DNA from 4 places in the Streptomyces sp. NPDC020996 genome. Region 3 is predicted to be linked to each of the others. Evidence: riboswitches for the same ligand, from Rfam matches in the RefSeq annotation. Region 3 holds a riboswitch; each other region holds the start of a gene.
What was found. Region 3 has a riboswitch for S-adenosylmethionine ahead of AB0G63_RS06330 (aminotransferase class V-fold PLP-dependent enzyme). Riboswitches for the same ligand answer to the same signal wherever they lie in the genome.
Positions count from the first base shown of each region.

Region 1: it holds a riboswitch for S-adenosylmethionine, as region 3 does, so the genes downstream of both, AB0G63_RS11335 (amino acid ABC transporter permease) here and AB0G63_RS06330 (aminotransferase class V-fold PLP-dependent enzyme) in region 3, are expected to answer to the same signal.
Region 2: it holds a riboswitch for S-adenosylmethionine, as region 3 does, so the genes downstream of both, thrC (threonine synthase) here and AB0G63_RS06330 (aminotransferase class V-fold PLP-dependent enzyme) in region 3, are expected to answer to the same signal.
Region 4: it holds a riboswitch for S-adenosylmethionine, as region 3 does, so the genes downstream of both, AB0G63_RS01565 (ABC transporter substrate-binding protein) here and AB0G63_RS06330 (aminotransferase class V-fold PLP-dependent enzyme) in region 3, are expected to answer to the same signal.

Region 1 is NZ_JBFADM010000011.1:151,423-156,091, forward strand. Features, by position in the region: gene AB0G63_RS11330 (glutathione S-transferase C-terminal domain-containing protein) at 107-967, shown strand; SAM riboswitch class IV at 1,034-1,145, shown strand; gene AB0G63_RS11335 (amino acid ABC transporter permease) at 1,520-2,497, shown strand; gene AB0G63_RS11340 (amino acid ABC transporter ATP-binding protein) at 2,494-3,279, shown strand; gene AB0G63_RS11345 (ABC transporter substrate-binding protein) at 3,358-4,383, shown strand; gene AB0G63_RS11350 (LLM class flavin-dependent oxidoreductase) at 4,514-4,669, shown strand, end outside.
Region 2 is NZ_JBFADM010000004.1:181,397-186,065, reverse strand. Features, by position in the region: gene AB0G63_RS04900 (trehalose-6-phosphate synthase) at 1-860, opposite strand, end outside; gene AB0G63_RS04895 (glucosyl-3-phosphoglycerate synthase) at 1,515-2,459, opposite strand; SAM riboswitch class I at 2,617-2,774, shown strand; gene thrC (threonine synthase) at 2,793-4,076, shown strand; gene AB0G63_RS04885 (MoaD/ThiS family protein) at 4,252-4,527, shown strand.
Region 3 is NZ_JBFADM010000005.1:236,115-240,783, forward strand. Features, by position in the region: gene AB0G63_RS06315 (hypothetical protein) at 1-40, opposite strand, end outside; partial or broken gene AB0G63_RS06320 (rhomboid family intramembrane serine protease) at 175-1,000, shown strand; gene AB0G63_RS06325 (Lrp/AsnC ligand binding domain-containing protein) at 997-1,278, shown strand; gene AB0G63_RS06330 (aminotransferase class V-fold PLP-dependent enzyme) at 1,304-2,665, opposite strand; SAM riboswitch class IV at 2,825-2,941, opposite strand; gene trpD (anthranilate phosphoribosyltransferase) at 3,015-4,079, opposite strand; gene AB0G63_RS06340 (cytochrome bc complex cytochrome b subunit) at 4,201-4,669, opposite strand, start outside.
Region 4 is NZ_JBFADM010000002.1:44,614-49,282, forward strand. Features, by position in the region: gene AB0G63_RS01560 (ABC transporter permease) at 1-1,036, opposite strand, end outside; gene AB0G63_RS01565 (ABC transporter substrate-binding protein) at 1,033-2,682, opposite strand; SAM riboswitch class IV at 2,946-3,055, opposite strand; gene AB0G63_RS01570 (acyl-CoA dehydrogenase family protein) at 3,158-4,387, opposite strand; gene AB0G63_RS01575 (winged helix-turn-helix domain-containing protein) at 4,437-4,669, opposite strand, start outside.

The DNA of each region.
Region 1 (4,669 bases), on a different contig from region 3:
GCGCGACCCAGAGCCGCGCCGCGCCGGCGCACAGGGGTGCCTACGGCCGAGCCGCCCGACGTCGCTTCCGCCGCGCGCACGTCCGCGCCCGCTCCCGGGGAGAGTCATGTCCATCGCACCACTGGCCGCCCACGCGTCCGCCGAGCCCGGCACCGCCTTCCGGGGCCGGATCGGCAGGGACGCCCGCAGCGGTCACTACGCCGTCCCGCTCCGCTACCGCCTGTACCTGTCGACCGCGTGTCCCGACGGCCTGCGCATCGCCGTCACCCACACCCTGCTCGGCCTGGACGCCGTCTGCCCGGTCACCGTCCTGCCCGCCGTCCCCGACCTGCCCGACGGCGGCTACCACGCCCTGCGCCCGCTGTACGACGCCAGCGCCCACCGCTACGGCGGCCCCGCCGTCGCACCCGTGCTCGGCGACGACTGGTCCGGGCGCATCGTCAGCACCCACGCCCCCGACATCATGCGCGACCTCGCCCGCGGCTTCGGCGCCGGCCGCCCCTCACCGTACCCCCGCGGCGCGGAGTCGGAGATCGAGGCCGTCGAGCGGATGTGCGCGCACGGCATCGAACGCGCCGCGCAGCGGGCCGGCGCCGCGGACACCGGGCCGGACGAACGCGCCGCCGCACTGGAGGAGTTGCTCACCACGCTGGGCGCCCTGGAGCGGTGGCTCGACGGGCGCACGTACCTGATCCGCGATCAGGTCACCGCCGCCGACGTCGAGTTGTGGTCCGCGCTGGTGCTGCTCGACACGGTGCACCGCAACCACCTGGACGCCTCCGCCGTCCACCGCGTCGCCGCCCACCCCGCCCTGTGGGCCTACGCCCGCCGCCTGACCGCCCACCCCGCCTTCGGACCGCACCTCGACCTGGACGGCATCGCCCGCCGCCACCACGCCCGCTGCCGGGGCCTGGAGGACGCCGGAGCCGCCGTCCGGATCCTGGACTGGGCCGCCCACACCCCCTGACCGTTCCACCTGGTGGACCGGTGTTGACATCGGCCGGGCCGAGCGCATTGACTTGCGGCTCACAACGGTCATGAGCGTCAGCGCCAAGCCCTGGCTCGCTGACCGGCAACCCTCGCTCAGCGGTGGGGTGCCCCAGGTGACGACCGGACCGGATGACGTTTTTCGGTAAGCGCGAGGCCCGCAGGGCCGGAACAGTGACGGTGACGAGATGTACGCAGCTTTCAGGACGGTGACACGCCGTCCCCTGAGCTGCGTACCGCCGTGCGCGAAGCCGCTCGTCGCCGACCGCGCCGTCGATCTGCTGCGCGTCAGCAGCGCACTGTGTACCGCACCGGGCCGCGCCCGCTGCCACGGCTGACCACCAGCACCGGCAGACTCGGCCCCCAGGCCGGCCACCGGCCTGAGCGGCCCGCGCATCCCTGACGAACACCGCCCGCCCGGTGTGCCGTTGTCCTTTCCGCCCCCGGTCCGTACGCCCGCGCGTATGCGCCGCTCGCCGTCGCGGCACACGCCGTCACGGTCCGGGGGTGTCCGACCCAGCCGGAGCCCTCCATGAGTGAACTCCCAGGCGCCGTGTCCCTCGCCGGGGCACCGCCCGCCGACACACCGTCAAAGACCCTGTCCGCACAGCGCGTCCAGCCGCTGCGGCGGCCCGGACGCTGGATCGCCACCGCGGTCGTCCTGGTCCTCGTGGCCCAGTTCGTGCACGGTCTGGCGACCAACCCCTTCTACCAGTGGGACCGCTTCGGCTACTGGTTCCTTCGGCCGACCATCCTCGACGGGCTCCTCATCACCCTCGAAGTCACCGCCTACAGCGCCGTGCTGGGCCTGCTCGGCGGCATCCTCCTCGCCCTGGCCCGCCTCTCGAAGTCCCCGGTGCTGCGCGCGGTCAGCTGGACCTACGTCTGGGCGCTGCGCTCCATCCCGCTGATCGTGGTGCTGCTGTTCCTCTACAACTTCAGCGCCCTGTACCAGACGTTGAGCCTCGGCGTCCCCTTCGGGCCCGCCTTCTTCACCTTCGACGAGTCCCGGCTCGCCACCGACATGGTGGTCGCCGTCGTCGGCCTCAGCCTCAACGAGGCGGCCTACGCCGCCGAGGTCGTCCGCGGCGGCCTCCTCTCCGTCGACCAGGGCCAGCACGAGGCCGCCGCGGCGCTCGGCCTGCCCAAGAGCTACCAGTTCACCAGGATCGTCCTCCCGCAGGCGCTGCGGTCGATCGTCCCGAACTACGTCAACCAGCTCATCGGCCTGATCAAGGGCACCTCGCTGGTCTTCTACGTGTCCCTGCTCGACCTGTTCGGCTCCGCGCAGACGATGGGCAGCACCTACCCCGGCGACATCGTGCCGCTGCTGCTGGTGGTCACCGTCTGGTACCTGATCCTGACCAGCCTGGTGTCCGTCGCCCAGTTCTACGTCGAGCGGTACTACGCCCGGGGCGCCACCCGCTCCCTGCCGCCGACGCCGCTGCAGAAGCTCCGCACCGGCCTGCGCGACCTGCGGGACCGTGCGCGCAGGGAGGCCGCCGTATGACCGCCGAGACCCTCAGCACCCGGCCCGCCGCGGTCGAGGTGCACGACGTGCACAAGTGGTACGGCGCCCACCGCGTCCTGGACGGCATCGACCTGACCGTGCGCCCCGGCGAGGTCACCGTGATCCTCGGCCCGTCCGGCTCCGGCAAGTCGACCCTGCTGCGGGTGATGAACCACCTGGAGAAGCCGGAGATCGGCCACGTCAGCGTGGGCGGCGAGCTGATCGGCGTACGCCGGCACGGCGAGCGGCTGAGGGAGCTGAGCGAGCGGACCATCCTCGCCCAGCGCAGCCGCATCGGCTTCGTCTTCCAGAACTTCAACCTCTTCCCGCACCTGACCGTGCTGGACAACGTGGCCGCCGCCCCCGTCGCCACCGGCCGGCTCGCCAAGGCCGAGGCACGGGAACTCGCCCGCGAACTGCTCGGCAGGGTCGGCCTCGCCGACCGGACCGGCGCCTACCCGCGCCAGCTGTCCGGCGGCCAGCAGCAGCGCGTGGCCATCGCCCGCGCGCTCGCCCTGCGCCCCGGCGTCATCCTCTTCGACGAACCCACCTCCGCCCTCGACCCCGAACTCGTCGGCGAAGTCCTCGCCGTCATCGAGGACCTGGCGAGCAGCGGAACCACGCTCGTCATCGTCACCCACGAGATCGGCTTCGCCCGCCGGATCGCCGACCGGATCGTCTTCCTCGACGAAGGCCGGGTCGTCGAGCAGGGCCCGCCCGCCGAGGTCCTGGACAACCCCCGGCACGAGCGGACCCGGGACTTCCTGAGCAAGGTCCTCTGAACCGGCCGCCCCCCAGACCACCACCCCCGTAGCACAGGCACCACCAGCAACACCCTCACCGAACGACAAGGAACAGCCATGCCTTCCCACCTCTCCCGACGTCACCTGCTGCGCGGCCTCACGGCGGCCACCGCCGTCACCGCCCTCGCCGCCGGGCTCGCCGCCTGCGGCGGCGACAGTGACGCGGCCACCGGCACCGGCAGCACCGCCGCCGGGTCCGTGACCGTGGGACGGCTGTCCAACGGCGCCGCGAAGGAGACCACTCTCAAGGTCGCCGAGGTGAAGTCCATCAGCGCCGAACTGCCCGCCTCCGTCCGCAAGTCCGGCAAGCTCGTCATCGGCGTCGGCGCGCTGCCGTCCGGCTTCCCGCCGCTGGCGTACGTCGGCAGCGACCAGAAGTCCCTCACCGGCGCCGAGCCCGACCTCGGCCGCCTCGTCGCCGCGGTCCTCGGCCTGAAGCCCGAACTGAAGAACTCCACCTGGGAGAACCTCTTCGTCGGCATCGACAGCGGCAAGGTCGACGTCGCCTTCTCCAACGTCACCGACACCGAGGAACGCAAGAAGAAGTACGAGTTCGCCTCCTACCGGCAGGACAACCTCGCCTTCGAGGTGCCCGAGAAGAGCAATTGGAACTTCGACGGCGACTACCGCAGCCTGGCCGGCCTCACCGTGGCCGTCGGCTCCGGCACCAACCAGGAGAAGATCCTGCTGGAGTGGAAGAAGAAGCTGGAGAGCGAGGGCAAGAAGCTCACCGTCAAGTACTTCCAGGACAGCAACAGCACCTACCTGGCCCTGGGCAGCGGCAAGATCGACGCCTACTTCGGCCCCAACCCCGGCATCGCCTACCACATCACCCAGGTCGCCAAGACGCCCCAGCCGACCCGCAACGCGGGCAAGTTCTCCGGCGCGGGCGCCGACCTGCAGGGCCTGATCGCGGCCACCGCCAAGAAGGACAGCGGCCTGGCGAAGCCCCTCGCCGACGCGATCAACCACCTCATCGACAGCGGCCAGTACGCCAAGTGGCTGGCCGCCTGGAACCTCTCCAACGAGGCGGTCGCCAAGTCCCTGGTCAACCCGCCGGGACTGCCGCTGGACAACTCCTGACCGGCGGGACCCGGCAGCCCCCGGCCCATGGCCGGGGGCGCCCCCTCCCACCGCGCTCGCCCGCCGCCGGCCCCCGTCCGCGCGGGGGCCGGCGCTCCGTACGGACTTCGGACTCACCGGAAGGCACCCCGTGACCTCATCCACCGCACCCTCCCCGGCCGCCCTCCACCTCGCCGTCGCCCTGGACGGCACCGGCTGGCACCCCGCCTCCTGGCGCGAACCGGTGGCCCGGCCCAGGGAACTGTTCACCGCCGCGTACTGGGCCGGTCTGGTGGCCGAGGCCGAG
Region 2 (4,669 bases), on a different contig from region 3:
GGGCGGTCGTCGAGGAGCTGCCGGTAGGCCAGCAGCCCGCGCACGATGTTCTTCGACAGCTCGGTCCGGTCGACCCGGACGATCGTCCGGCGTCCCGCGCCGATCTCCTCGCGCAGGGCCGTCATCCGCTCCTCGACGTCCGTCTCGCGTGAGCGGGCGCGCAGGAAGTCCGCGTCCGCGCCGAGGCCGTGCACGCCGATCCGCGTGTCGCCGAGACCGCCGGGGAGGTCCGCGCAGCACGCGGTGAACGCGTCCGCCCAACGGCGGGTGAGGAAGCCGAGCCGGTCGGCGCCGAGCATGCCGCGGAGCAACTGGACCCGGATGTCGTCCGGCAGCATCCGGAAGTACGCGTCGGGCGCCCACGGCGTGTGCGAGAAGTGCCCGATGCGCAGGTCCGGCCGCAGCTCCCGCAGCATCCCCGGCACCAGGCACAGGTGGTAGTCCTGCACCAGCACCGCGGCGCCCTCGGCCGCCTCCTCGGCCAGCGCCTCGGCGAAGGCCCGGTTGTAGGTCTCGTAGGCCGCCCACTGGCGCCGGAACTCCGCGTCGAAGACGGGCTCCAACGGCGTCTGGTACAGCATGTGGTGCACGAACCACAGCACCGAGTTGGCGATGCCGTTGTAGGCGTCGGCGTGCACGTCGGCCGGGACGTCCAGCATCCGCACGCCGTCCTCGCCGACCCCGCGGCGCACCGCCTCTCTGTCCCCGTCACCCAGCGCGGAGCACACCCACAGGGCGCCCGCCTCCGGCCCGATGGCCGACAGACCGGAGACCAGTCCGCCCCCGCCCCGCTTGGCGAACAGCGAGCCGTCCTCCCGCACCTGGTACGAAACGGGCCCGCGGTTGGACGCGACCAGCACCTGATGAGCGGCACCGCGCGCGGAACCAGCGGACGAGGAGGCGGAAGGGGACGGGGAAGCGGCAGGGGAGGGAGAAGCAGAAGGGGAAGGGGAAGCCGAGGAAGCCATAAGCCCAAACTAGCCCGGCCGCGGATTGCTCAAACGTGCGTCCGGTTTCCCCGCCCGCACGAGTGTCGCGAGACGCCAGATCCGGCCGACGGACGCCGCCACCCGCAAGCCCACGGCGCCCCGGCAGCGCCCGAAGGGGCGCGGGGAACTGCGCGACCGGCCACGACGGTGCCGCAGATGACTGACGGCGCGGCGCGGCAGGGTCGGTGGCACCTTCGCGGCGGCCTGGCAGCGCCCGTAGGGGCGCGGGGAACTGCGCGACCGGCCACGACGGTGCCGCAGACGACTGACGGCGCGGCAGGGTCGGTGGCACCTTCGCGGCGGCCTGGCAGCGCCCGTAGGGGCGCGGGGAACTGCGCGACCGGCCACGACGGTGCGGCAGACGACTGACGGCGCGGCGCGGCAGGGTCGGTGGCACCTTCGTGGCGGCCTGGCAGCGCTCCGTAGGGGCGCGGGGAACTGCGCGACCGGCCACGACGGCGCGGCAGACGCCCGCCGGCATGCCGCGGCACGGCACGGCATGCCGCCGCACCACCAGCGGAGCGCTCACGCCACCTTGCGGGTCTGGTACTCCGCCAGTTCCGCCATCGGCGGCCGTTCCTCCGTGTCCACGGAGTAGGTGCGCGGCTCGAAACCGTCCTCGCCGCGTTCGAACTGGGTGAGCGCGGGCCGGATGAGGTGGCCGCGGGCCAGACGGAGCTGGGCGGTGCGGTAGATCGCGGCGGCCATCCGGCCGAGCGCCTGCCCGTCCTGGTGCCGGTGCTTGCGCACGCCCACGTCGACCTGGGCGAGGGCGTCCAGGCCCACCAGGTGCAGGGCGTCGACCAGCATGCCCAGCTCCACCCCGTAGCCGACCGGGAAGGGCAACTGCTCCAGCAGGCTGCGGCGGGCGGCGTACTCGCCGCCGAGCGGCTGCACGAACCCGGCCAGCTGCGGCCAGTGCATGTTCAGCAGCGGGCGCGCCATCAGCTCGGTGACCCGGCCGCCCTGGCCCGCCGCGCCGCCGAGCGGACGGTCGTACATCGCCTTGACCAGATCGACCCCGGGGTCGGTGAGCAGCGGGCCCACGATCCCGGAGACGAAGTCGGAGGAGAACTCCTTCAGGTCGGCGTCGATGAAGCAGACGATGTCCCCGCTCGTGACGAGCAGGGAGCGCCACAGCACCTCCCCCTTGCCGGGGACGGCGGGTATGCGCGGCAGGATGTCGTCGCGGTGGACCACCCGCGCGCCCGCCGCCGCGGCGACCTGGGACGTGCGGTCGGTGGACCCGGAGTCGACGACGACGATCTCGTCGACGAGCGGGACCTGCTGCATGAGGTCGTGACGGATGACCGCGACGATGTCGCCGACCGTCCCCTCCTCGTTGAGCGCGGGCAGCACGACACTGACCGACTGGCCCGTGCGCTGCTTGGCAGCCAGGACCATGTGCAGCGGCCGGTCGGTCACGGACCAGGAGCGGGTTTCCAGCCAGCGCTCGACTTCGTTCAGCACAGTGCGCGGCTCCTCTGCGTTCTCTCGGCGAGCGGACCCTGTGATCCATCTCGCGGTTCGGACGGCTATCTCAACTGTCCTGGCCTTCGGTTACAGTCTTGAACAACGCTGATGACCATCGCATGTCGGGGGTCGCCACGCGCTCACAACCGAATACCGCTCATCCAGAGGGGCAGAGGGACACGGCCCGATGAAGCCCCGGCAACCCTCCAGCCGGTTCTCGTACCGATCACCGTTGATCGCCGCGCGAGGCTCCCGGCTAGGGAAGGTGCCAAATCCGTCTCACGGCGAGATGCGTCGTGAGGAAGATGAGGAGAAAGGGCCTCGCCTCACATGGCTGTGCAGACTGTTGCAAGCACCACGGACTCCACCGTAGACCTCGGCCCCGCCGCGGCTCTGTCCTGTCGCGAATGCGGCCACCGCGTCCCCCTCGGACCGGTCTTCGCCTGCGAGGAGTGTTTCGGCCCGCTGGAGATCGCGTACGACTTCTCGGCCTACGACACCGAGGAGCTCCGCAGGCGCATCGAGGCGGGACCCGCGAACATCTGGCGTTACGCGCCGCTGCTGCCCGTCCCCGCGGACGTGGCCGACAAGCCCAACCTGAACCCGGGCTGGACCAAGCTCGTCAAGGCCGACAACCTCGCCCGCGAGCTCGGCGTGACCGGCGGGCTGTATGTGAAGGACGACTCCGGCAACCCGACGCACTCCTTCAAGGACCGTGTGGTCGCCCAGGCCCTGGAGGCCGCCCGCGCCTTCGGCTTCACCACCCTCTCCTGCTCCTCCACCGGCAACCTGGCCGGCGCCGTCGGCGCCGCGGCCGCCCGCGCCGGCCTCCGTTCCTGCGTGTTCATCCCGCACGACCTGGAGCAGGGCAAGGTCGTCATGGCCGCCATCTACGGCGGCGACCTCGTCGGCATCGAGGGCAACTACGACGACGTCAACCGCTTCTGCTCCGAGCTCATCGGCGACCCGGCCGGCGAGGGCTGGGGCTTCGTCAACGTCAACCTGCGGCCGTACTACGCGGAAGGGTCCAAGACCCTGGCGTACGAGGTGTGCGAGCAGCTCGGCTGGCGGCTGCCGGACCAGATCGTCATCCCCATCGCCTCCGGCTCGCAGCTCACCAAGGTCGACAAGGGCCTCCAGGAGCTGATCAAGCTCGGGCTCGTCGAGGACAAGCCGTACAAGATCTTCGGCGCGCAGGCGCTGGGCTGCTCGCCGGTGTCCACCGCCTTCAAGGCCGGCCACGACGTGGTCCGCCCGCAGAAGCCGGACACCATCGCCAAGTCCCTCGCCATCGGCAACCCGGCCGACGGCCCCTACGTCCTCGACATCGCCCGCCGCACCGGCGGCGCCGTGGAGGACGTCACCGACGAGCAGGTCGTCGACGCGATCAAGCTGCTCGCCCGGACCGAGGGCATCTTCGCCGAGACGGCGGGCGGCGTGACGGTCGGCGTGACGAAGAAGCTGATCGACAACGGCGTCCTCGACCCCACGAAGACCACCGTCGTCCTCAACACCGGCGACGGCCTGAAGACGCTGGACGCGGTGGCCGGCACCGGCCTCACCGCGACCATCCGCCCCAACCTTGAGTCGTTCCGAGAGGCCGGCCTCGCTTGACCTCCTCCTCGGTGTCCCGGGGAGTCCAGTGGTCACCCGCTGGGCTTCCTGCTTCCCGGCCGACCGCCCCCGGGCCGGACCCAAGCCGAGGTCTTACGCCGGCTCCACAGGCCGAAACCGCCGGCCCGGCGGCCGAAACGCAAAGTAGTCTTGTAGTCACTGGAGGTCAAACCGCATGAGCGTGACCGTTCGCATCCCCACCATCCTGCGCACCTACACCGGCGGTCAGGCCGAGGTCCCCGCCGAGGGCGCGACCCTCGCCGAGGTCATCGCGGATCTGGAGAAGAACCACACGGGCATCGCCGCCCGCGTCCTGGACGACCAGGGCAAGCTGCGCCGCTTCGTCAACGTCTACGTCAACGACGACGACGTCCGCTTCGAGCAGGGCCTGGAGACCGTCACCCCCGACGGGGCCGGCGTCTCCATCATCCCGGCCGTCGCGGGCGGCTGACCTGGCCGTTCGTTTACCGCCGGTAACGACGGTGACGCAGAGTTCTGACCGATTGCCCCCTCCGTGAGAGAAGCGGAGGGGGCAATTCTGTATGGTTGAGCGCGGTACAGTTGGGGAACCCACCCCCGGCTCCGCGCGCCGG
Region 3 (4,669 bases):
AGCGCCACCGCGTCGTGGCGGTCGGCAGGGGAACCGTCATCGTGACTGTGCTCTTTCCTTCTCGGTCTTCCATTGTCGGCGACGCCCCGGCCCGGCGGGGCGTGTGGCGGTAACCCTACGGCCTGGCAGGTAGTCGCCGCTGGTCCGTCCACGGCGGCGAGGCGGTCTGGGCTGATGCGTCCGCTTACGTCATGCTCTGTGTTCGTGATCGGCGACATCATCGGCAACTGGAGCGGGACCGTCGGCAGAGCGATCCGCGCTCCCTCGGCCCCGGTGACGTACGGGCTGATCGTCCTGTGCTGCCTGATCTTCCTGATCGGCCCGGCGGCGGGCCTGAATCCCGCCTACGGCTCCGGGGACGCGCTGCTCGCCGCCCAGCGGGCCTACTTCCGCCGCTGGGGCGTGGTGCCCGCGCAGCTGTTCGAGGGCTCGGCGCGGGCCGCGCTCACCCCGGCCACCGCCCTGTTCGTCCACGGCAGCTGGGTCCACCTGCTGGGCAACATGCTCTTCCTCTACGTCTTCGGCGTGATGACCGAGGAACGGATGGGCCGCGTGCGGTTCACCCTGTTCTACGTCGGCTGCGGCTACCTCGCCCTGCTGGGCTACTCGGCGGCCAATGCCTCCTCGGGGCAGTCGCTGGTCGGCGCGTCCGGGGCGATCTCGGCGGTCCTCGGTGCGTTCCTGTACCTCTTCCCCGGGGCACGGGTGACCAGTCTCCTGCCGTTCCTGCTGTTCCTGCCGCTGCGGTTCCCGGCGTGGGTCGTACTGCCGTTCTGGGCGGCCCTGCAGTGGGTGGCGGCGGGGCGGGCGGCCGAGGGGCCCGGCGTGGCCTATCTGGCGCACCTGGTGGGCTTCGGGCTGGGGTTCGTGCTGGCCTGGGCGCGGTTCGGGGAAACAGGGGGGCGCGTAGCGCGGCCTCGGAAGGGCGGTGACGGGTGACGGGCGGGCTAGAGTGAAATCCGCCCGAGTTCCGGCCACCGAGGGAGAGAACCAGCCGTGATCACCGCGATCGTCCTCATCAAGACCAGCGTGGACCGGATCCCCGAGATCGCGGAGTCGATCGCCAAGCTGGAGAGCGTCAGCGAGGTCTTCTCCGTGACCGGCACCTACGACCTGATCGCCATGGTGCGGGTCAGGCGGCACGAGGACCTGGCGGAGGTCATCCCGGGGCGCATCAGCAAGATCCCGGGCGTGGAGGCGACGGACACGCACGTCGCCTTCCGCACCTACTCGCAGCACGACCTGGAGGCGGCGTTCGCGATCGGCCTCGACTCCTGACCGCCGCCCCACGGGCGCTGCCGGCTCACACCGCGGGGACGCAACGGCCGTCCTGCGTCCGGTAGCGCAGCTTCGCCCCGTCGCGCACCAGCTCCCGCACGGCGTCGACGAACCGCTCCACATGCTCGTCGGGCGTTCCGGCGCCGAAGCTGACCCGGACGGCGTTCAGGGAGTTCTCGCCCGGCGCGGCCTCGGGGGCGCCGCACTCGCCCTGGGTCCGCGGGTCGCTGCCCAGCAGGGTACGGACCAGGGGGTGGGCGCAGAAGAGGCCGTCGCGGACGCCGATGCCGTACTCGGCGGACAGGGCGGCGGCGAAGTGGGAGCTGTTCCAGCCCTCCACGACGAAGGAGATGACGCCGACGCGGGGCGCGTCGTCGCCGAACAGCGACAGCACCCTGACCTCCGGGACCTCGGCCAGTCCTGCTCGCACCTTGCCGATCAGGTACTGCTCGCGGGCCACCAGCGCGTCGAAGCCGGCCTCGGTGAGCGCCTTGCAGGCCGACGCGACCGCGTAGGCGCCGATGACGTTGGGTGAGCCCGCCTCGTGCCGGGCGGCGCTGTCGTGCCACTCCACGTCCACTCCCCCGTCCGCGCGCCGGGTCACCCGGCGGCTGGCGCCGCCGCCCGCGAGGTACGGCTCGGCCGCGCGCAGCCAGTCGGCGCGGCCGGCCAGGACGCCGGAGCCGAAGGGGGCGTACAGCTTGTGGCCGGAGAAGGCGACCCAGTCGACGTCCAGGTCGCGGACGCTCACCGGGTGGTGCGGGGCGAGCTGGGCGGCGTCCAGGACGATGCGGGCGCCGTGCGCGTGGGCGGCGGCGGCCAGCTCGCGCACCGGCCACAGCTCGCCGGTGACGTTCGAGGCGCCGGTGACGCAGACCAGGGCGGGTCCGTGCGGATCGCGGGCGGCCAGGGCGCGCTCCAGGGTCTCGACGGCCTGCCGCGGGCTGCGCGGGGCGTCGAGGAAGGTGACGCGGGCGTTCCGCCACGGCAGCAGCGAGGCGTGGTGCTCGGTCTCGAAGACGAAGACCTGGCAGCCGGCCGGGAGGGCGGCGGCGAGCAGGTTGAGCGAGTCGGTGGTGGAGCGGGTGAAGACCAGCTGGTCGTCGGCGCGGCAGTCGAGGAACTCGGCGACCGTCCGGCGGGCGTTCTCGAACAGGTCGGTGGACAGCTGGGAGAGGTAGCCGGCGCCGCGGTGGACGCTGCCGTAGTACGGCGCGTACGCGGCCACGTCGTCCCAGACGCGCTGCAGGGCGGGCGCGCTGGCCGCGTAGTCGAGCGCGGCGTAGGCGACCTCGCCGCCGGTGACGAGCGGGACGGTGACGTCTCCACCCAGAACGGGCAGCGGGGTGCAAATGGACTGGGTGGTGGCAGCGGTGCAGACGGACATGGCGAACTCCTGTGAAAGGCAAGGGGATTCACCGCGCGAGCGGGTACGGCTCAAGCACGGGAAAGGTGAAGGGGGTACGCGGAGGCGGGGCTCTACGCCCTATCGCATTCGCTTGCTCACAGAAGGCTCCTCGACGACCAGGACCCCTGGTGTGCGAGGGGTCCGCGCTTGCCGTGGACCTCGCTGCCCACGGCCTGGTCTTCACCCGGGGCACCCCGCCACGGACGGAGGGTTGCCGGACAGTCGGCCGGGGCCGTATGACTGTCACTCATGACCTGGACAGGAACGTACGCGAGGTGATCGCGGTCCCGCAACTCCTGTCCGGATCGCGGGACCGCGCGCACCTCGGTCAGGCGTTGCTGGCGGCCACCCAGCGCTCCAGTGTGCGCTTGGCCGCGCCGGAGTCGATCGACTCCGCGGCCTTGGCCATGCCCTCGCGGATCTGCTCGGCGAGCGACCCCGGGCCCGGCTCCAGGGCCACCAGTGCCGCCGCCGCGTTCAGCAGCACGGCGTCCCGTACGGGCCCCGCCTCGCCTTCCAGCAGCCGCCGGGCGACCTCCGCGTTGTAGGACGCGTCAGCGCCCCGCAGCGCCTCCACCGGCACCAGGTCGATGCCGACCTCGCGCGGGTCGAAGACCTCCTCGCCGACCTTGCCGTCGCGGACCACCCAGACCCGGGAGGTGGCGGTGGTGGTCAGCTCGTCGAGGCCGTCGTCACCGCGGAACACCAGCGAGGAGTGGCCGCGCTCGGCGAAGACGCCGGCCACGATCGGCGCCATGCGCGGGTCGGCGACGCCCACCGCCTGCGCCTTGACCTTCGCGGGGTTGGTCAGCGGGCCGAGCGCGTTGAACACGGTGCGGATGCCCAGCTGCCCGCGCGCGGCGCCCGCGTGGCGCAGCGCCGGGTGGAACTTGATCGCGAAGCAGAAGGTGATGCCGGCCTCCTCGGCGACCGCCGGGACCCGCTCCAGCGGCAGCTCCAGGTTGACGCCCAGCTTCTCCAGGACGTCGGACGCGCCGGAGGCGGAGGACGCGGCCCGGTTGCCGTGCTTGACGACCTTCGCGCCCGTGCCGGCCACCACGATCGACGACATGGTGGAGATGTTGACCGTCTTCGCCCCGTCGCCGCCGGTGCCGACGATGTCGACGGCCGCGCCCGGCACCTCGATGACGTTGGCGTGCTCGTACATGGTGCGGACGAGTCCGTTGATCTCCTCGACGGTCTCGCCCTTGGCCCGCAGGGCCACCACGAAGCCGGCGATCTGCGCGTCGGTCGCCTCGCCGCGCATGATCAGGTCCATCGCCCAGGCGGTGTCGTCGGCGCTCAGGTCACGGCCGGCCAGCAGGCCGTTCAGCAGGGCGGGCCAGGAGCGGCCCGCCGCGGTGTCGCCTCCAGCGGGGGTCACAGCGCTCATAAGGCCGCTCCAGACGTCGTAGAAGAGAGTGTGCCTCCACCCTATCCAGCCGCGGCACGGCACAGGGCCCCGTCCGTAGACCGGACGGGGCCCTGTGCGGGGCGTGGCGACGCCTCAGCGATCAGTGGTGGCCGTGGCCGCTCGTGATCTCCTTGTACTCCTCGACGGTCGGCTTGGCGATCTGCGACTCCTCGCCGTAGTACGCCTCGCTCAGCTTGGCGCGCAGCTTCTGGGAGCTCCTCACCTTGCGCTCGACGCCGTTCTCGTCGACCGTCGGGCCGATCTGGAGCGGCTTGTACTGCTCGTGCGCCGTGAGGGTGTGCAGCTGCTCCTGGCTGAGCGGCTCGTGGACCTCGATGAACTCACCGTGCGGCAGGCGCTTGATGATGCCGGCCTCGCGGCCGTGCAGCACCTTCTCCTTGTCCCGGCGCTGCAGGCCGAGGCAGATCCGCTTGGTGACCACGAACACCAGCACCGGCACGACGAAGAACGAGATCCGCACGAACCAGGTGATGGCGTTGATCGACAGGTGGAAGTGCGTGGCGATCAGGTCGTTGCCGCCGCCGATCAGCATCACGAAGTACCAGGCG
Region 4 (4,669 bases), on a different contig from region 3:
GGAAGTTCGTCACCGCCACGACGACGGCGAACAGGGCCACGATGCCCTGCACGGCCGGGAAGTCACGGGCCGTCAGGTAGTGGGCGAGCTCGTAGCCGAGGCCCTTCCACTCGAAGGTGGTCTCGGTCAGCACGGCCCCGCCGAGGAGCCCGGCGACCTGGAGTCCCAGGACGGTGACGACGGGGATCAGCGCGGGCCGGGTGGCGTGGCGGGTGACCAGGCGCAGCGGCGCCACTCCCCGGGAGCGAGCGGCCTCGACGTACTCGGTGGAGAGCGTCCCGATCAGGTTCGTGCGCACCAGCCGGAGCAGCACGCCGGCCACGAGCAGGCCCAGTGCCAGTCCGGGCAGTACGGCGTGCCGGAGCACGTCCGCGATCGCCGTCCCGTCGCCGCTGCGCACGGCGTCGATCAGATACACGCCGGTCGTGCTCGTCTGATCCTGCAGGAAGAGCTGTACGCCGGTGCTCGCCCGGCCCGACGAGGGCAGCCAGCCGAGCCGGATCGCGAAGACCAGCTTCAGCAGCAGACCCACGAAGAACACGGGCGTGGCGTAGGTCAGGATCGCGAACAGGCGCAGGACCGCGTCCGGCGCCCGGTCGCGGCGGGAGGCCGCCACCATGCCCAGCGGGACGCCGATGACCGAAGCCACCAGGAGTGCGTAGCAGGCGAGTTCGACGGTCGCCGCGCCGTACGTGCCGAGCACGTGCGTCACCGGCTGGTTGTCGGTGACCGTGCGGCCGAAGTCGCCGGTGGCCAGCGAGCGCAGGTAGTCCAGGTACTGGGTGAACAACGGCCGGTCGTAGCCCGCCTGGTGGAGCTTGGCCTGGAGCTGGTCCGGGGTGAGGCGGTCGCCGAAGGCGGCGGTGATCGGGTCGCCGGTCAGCCGCATCAGGAAGAAGACCAGACTGACCAGGATCAGCACGGTGGGGATGATGAGGAGGAAGCGGACCGCCAGGTAGCGGGCGAACCCGTACCCGGCGGCGCCGTCGGCCGGGGTGGCGACGGCGCCGGGGGTCTCCTGCGTCAGGGTGCTCACTTCTTCGAGAGCCCGGCCCAGCGGAACTGGTACGTCGCGTCCAGCTCGTCCGGCACGCCGCTGACGCCGGTGCGGGTGACGATGGCGGTGGAGCCCTGCAGCAGCGGCAGCAGCGGCACCTGGGCGGCGGCCTTGTCCTGTGCCTGCTTCAGCAGTTCGGTCCGCTCGGCGGCGTCCGTCTCGGTCTCCTCCTTCTTGATCAGCGTGCGCACGGCGGGGTCGTCGTAGCCGTTGGCGACCCAGCTGTTGGCCGAGTAGAAGGGCGAGAGGTAGTTGTCGGCGTCGAGGTAGTCGGCGTACCAGCCGAGCTGGTAGAGCGGGTAGAGATGCTTGACGCGGTCCTTGCCGTACTGGGTCCACTCGGTGGACTGCAGGTTCACCTTGAACAGCCCGGTCGCTTCGAGCTGCGTCTTGATCAGCGCGTACTCGTCGGCCGACGACGAGCCGTAGTGGTCGCTGTTGTACTGGAGGTTGAGGGTGACCGGTGTGCTGACCTTCGCCGCCTTCAGCCGGGCCGCCGCGGCGGCCTTGTCGGGGCCGCCCTTCTTGTCGCCGTAGAGCGACTTGAAGGACGGGGTGGCACCGGTCAGTCCGTCCGGGACGGAGCTGTACAGCGGCTGGTAGGTGTTCTTGTAGACCTGCTGGGCGAGTTGGGACCGGTCGACGGAGTCCGCGACCGCCTGGCGGACGGCGAGCGCCTTCTTCGCGTCGGCGTTCTTGGTCTTGGTGCCGTAGGGCTGGGCGGCCAGGTCGAAGACGATGTAGCGGATTCCGTTGCCGGAACCGGTGTGGACCTTGACGCCCTTCTGCTTGGCGAGGTCGTCCAGGTCGGTCGTGGTCAGCGTGCGGTAGACGGCGTCGATGGTGCCCTGCTGGACGTCGAGCTTCAGATTGCCGGCGTCGGTGTAGTACTTCAGCCGGACGTTCTTGGTCTTCGGCGTGCCCAACTGGCCCTGGTACTCGGCGTTGGCGGTGAAGGACACCAGCGAGTTCTTGTCGTAGCTCTGGATGCCGTACGGCCCGTTCCACGGCTTGGCCGTGACGATCGACTTGTCGTCGAGGATCTTGTCCGCGGGGAACACCTGCTCGTCCACGATGTAGCCGGCGGCCGTGGACAGCACCTGCGGGAACAGCGTGTCGTCGGCCGACTTGAGGGTGAAGACGACGGTGGCCGGGTCCGGGGCGGCGACCGAGGAGAGGTTGTACAGCAGCGACGACGGTCCGTTCTCGTCGGCGATCTTCAGATTCCGGTCGAAGCTGAACTTGACGTCAGACGAAGTGAGTTCGTGGCCGTTGGCGAACTTCAGGCCCTTCTTGAGCGTGACGGTGTACTCCTTGGGTCCCGTCAGCTCGATTCCGGTGGCCAGATCCGGGGAGACCTCCGCGGAGCCGTTCTTCTGGCTGAGCAGGGTCGCGAAGACCTCGCTCTCGACGGTGCCGGAGCCCGCGTCCCACGAGCCGGCCGGGTCGAGGCTGGTGACCTGGTCGGTCGTACCGACGGTGATCGCCGCGGCGGAGCTCGCGGTGCTGCCGTCCTTGCTGCTGGTGCAGCCGGTCAGCGCCACCAGGAACGCCGTGCCGAGGGATATCGCGCCGAGGCCGGACCGGAGGGATCTGTCCGGTGTCGGGCCGTTGTGCAGTGCCATCAGGAATCTCTGCTTCCGTATCGGGGGTGCGCAGGCAGCCGTGACGCAGGGCTGTGCCGTGGCGTGCCGGTCACGTGGGAAAGGGAGAAAGGAGGTGGAGAGGGTCAAACGGGCGGGTGGCAGGTCTGCCGGCCCGAGGAGGGGTGGATCAGCCCGTACACAGACAGCTGGACACCAGCAGCAGATCGACATGAAGCCGGGAGCACAGCATCAAGGCTCCAGCCATGCCGTCCTCCCGGGTTCTGGCCCGCCTCGGGGCCGAGTGAGCGCACTTGCAGAATGAGAAAATCCGCCGAGCCTTCACCTGGGGCACCCCACTGCGTCGAGGGTTGCCGTCCGGCCAGCCAGGGCTTGATCACCGGAACTCGTAGCTCGCGCTCACCGTAGATCGGCAGTTCTTCCGGCGTCAAGACGGGCCCTGACCCTGGATCAGGTCCGGGGCCGACTGACGTCCAGGCGCTCCACGGCCTCCGGGTCAGGCAGGCAGGACGAACGGAGGGTGTGCCCCGTTGAGGAAGTAGTCGCCGACGTCGCGGAGCCGCTGGGCGGCAGGCTCGTACAAGGTGTGGGTCCTCGCATTGCGCCAGAAGCGGTCGAAGCCCAGCCGCGCGGAAGCGGAGCGGGAGCCGATGACGTCGAGGGCGCGGGTGGTGGATTCCTGCGCGGCTCTGGAAGCGGCGGCTTCGGCCATGGTCACGAGGACCGAGATGTCAGCGTACTCGTCGTAGGTGAGGTCCTCGCCGCGTGCCAGGCCGCCGTGCACGGCTTCCACCGCTTGACCGGTGAGTGCGGAGGCGGCACGGGTGAGGACGGTGAGCTCTCCGTAGGCGGTCAGCGCGTACGGATCCTCAGGAGAGCCGCCCGGCCGGGCAGGATGCCAGGACGAACGGCCCGCCCTGGTGTACTCACGGGCCTCGGCGAGCACTCCCTCGGCAATGCCGAGAAGGAGTTGGACGGACAGGAGGCGTCCGATCGGTGATGTGAGAGCGGCCTGGGGTGACAGCACGTCGTCGTCTGCGGACAGGGAGCCGAGTACGTCGTGGGCGGCGATCGGCACGGCGTCGAACTCCACGCTGCCGCCGGCCGCGAGCCGCTGGCCGAAGGTGTCCGCGTCGCCGTAGATCCGCACGCGGCGATGGGCGGGATCGGCGACGACGACGAGCGGTTCGCCGGTGTCGGCCCGCTCGGCCCGCACGGCGAGGCGGTCGGCGACCAGGACCCCGGTGGTGTAGCTCTGCCGACCGTCAAGTACGTAGCCCCTGCCTTTCCTGGTCAGGGTCAGAGGCAGTTCCTGCGGGGCGAGACCGCCGCCCCAGCACCACTGCTGCGTCGCCGACTGTTGTTCGATCCGGGTGGCGGCGGCGGGCTGGGCGAAGAACCGGGCGCTCCATGACAGGAAGTAGTGACAGCCGAGCAGTTGCCCGATGGCGCCGTCGGCGGCGACGATCTCCCGGACGACGGCGTACGCCGTCGTCCAGTCCGCGCCGCCTCCCCCGGACTCGGCCGGCACGAGAAGCGTCAGCAGCCCGGCTTCACGCAGCCGGGACACCTCGTCGAACGGGGCTTTGCCCGCGTGCTCCCTGGCCGCCGCGTCCGTGGTCAGGTCCTCCGCCGTCTCGCGAGCCACGTGCAGCCAGTGCGCACGGCCGGGCCCGGTCCGGTCGGACTTCCCGGCGGATCCGGACGGCGCAGTGGCAACGCCCATGGCGGTGACCTCCTCAAGTTCGTGAGTCGCAGGCGGTGTTGAGAATCTCTCATTGGTCGGGCACGTACTTGTAGCCCACGCCCCGTACGGTGACGATCCGGTGCCGGTGTGCGCTGCCCAGCTTGCGGCGCAGGCGCGCGATGTGGACGTCCACGGTGCGGCCGTCGCCGATGTGGTCGTAGCCCCAGACGCCGGCTATCAACGCCTCGCGCGAGTGCACTTGGTGGGGTTGCCGAACGAGGTGGGCGAGCAGCTCGAACTCCAGGTAGCTCAGGTCGAGTT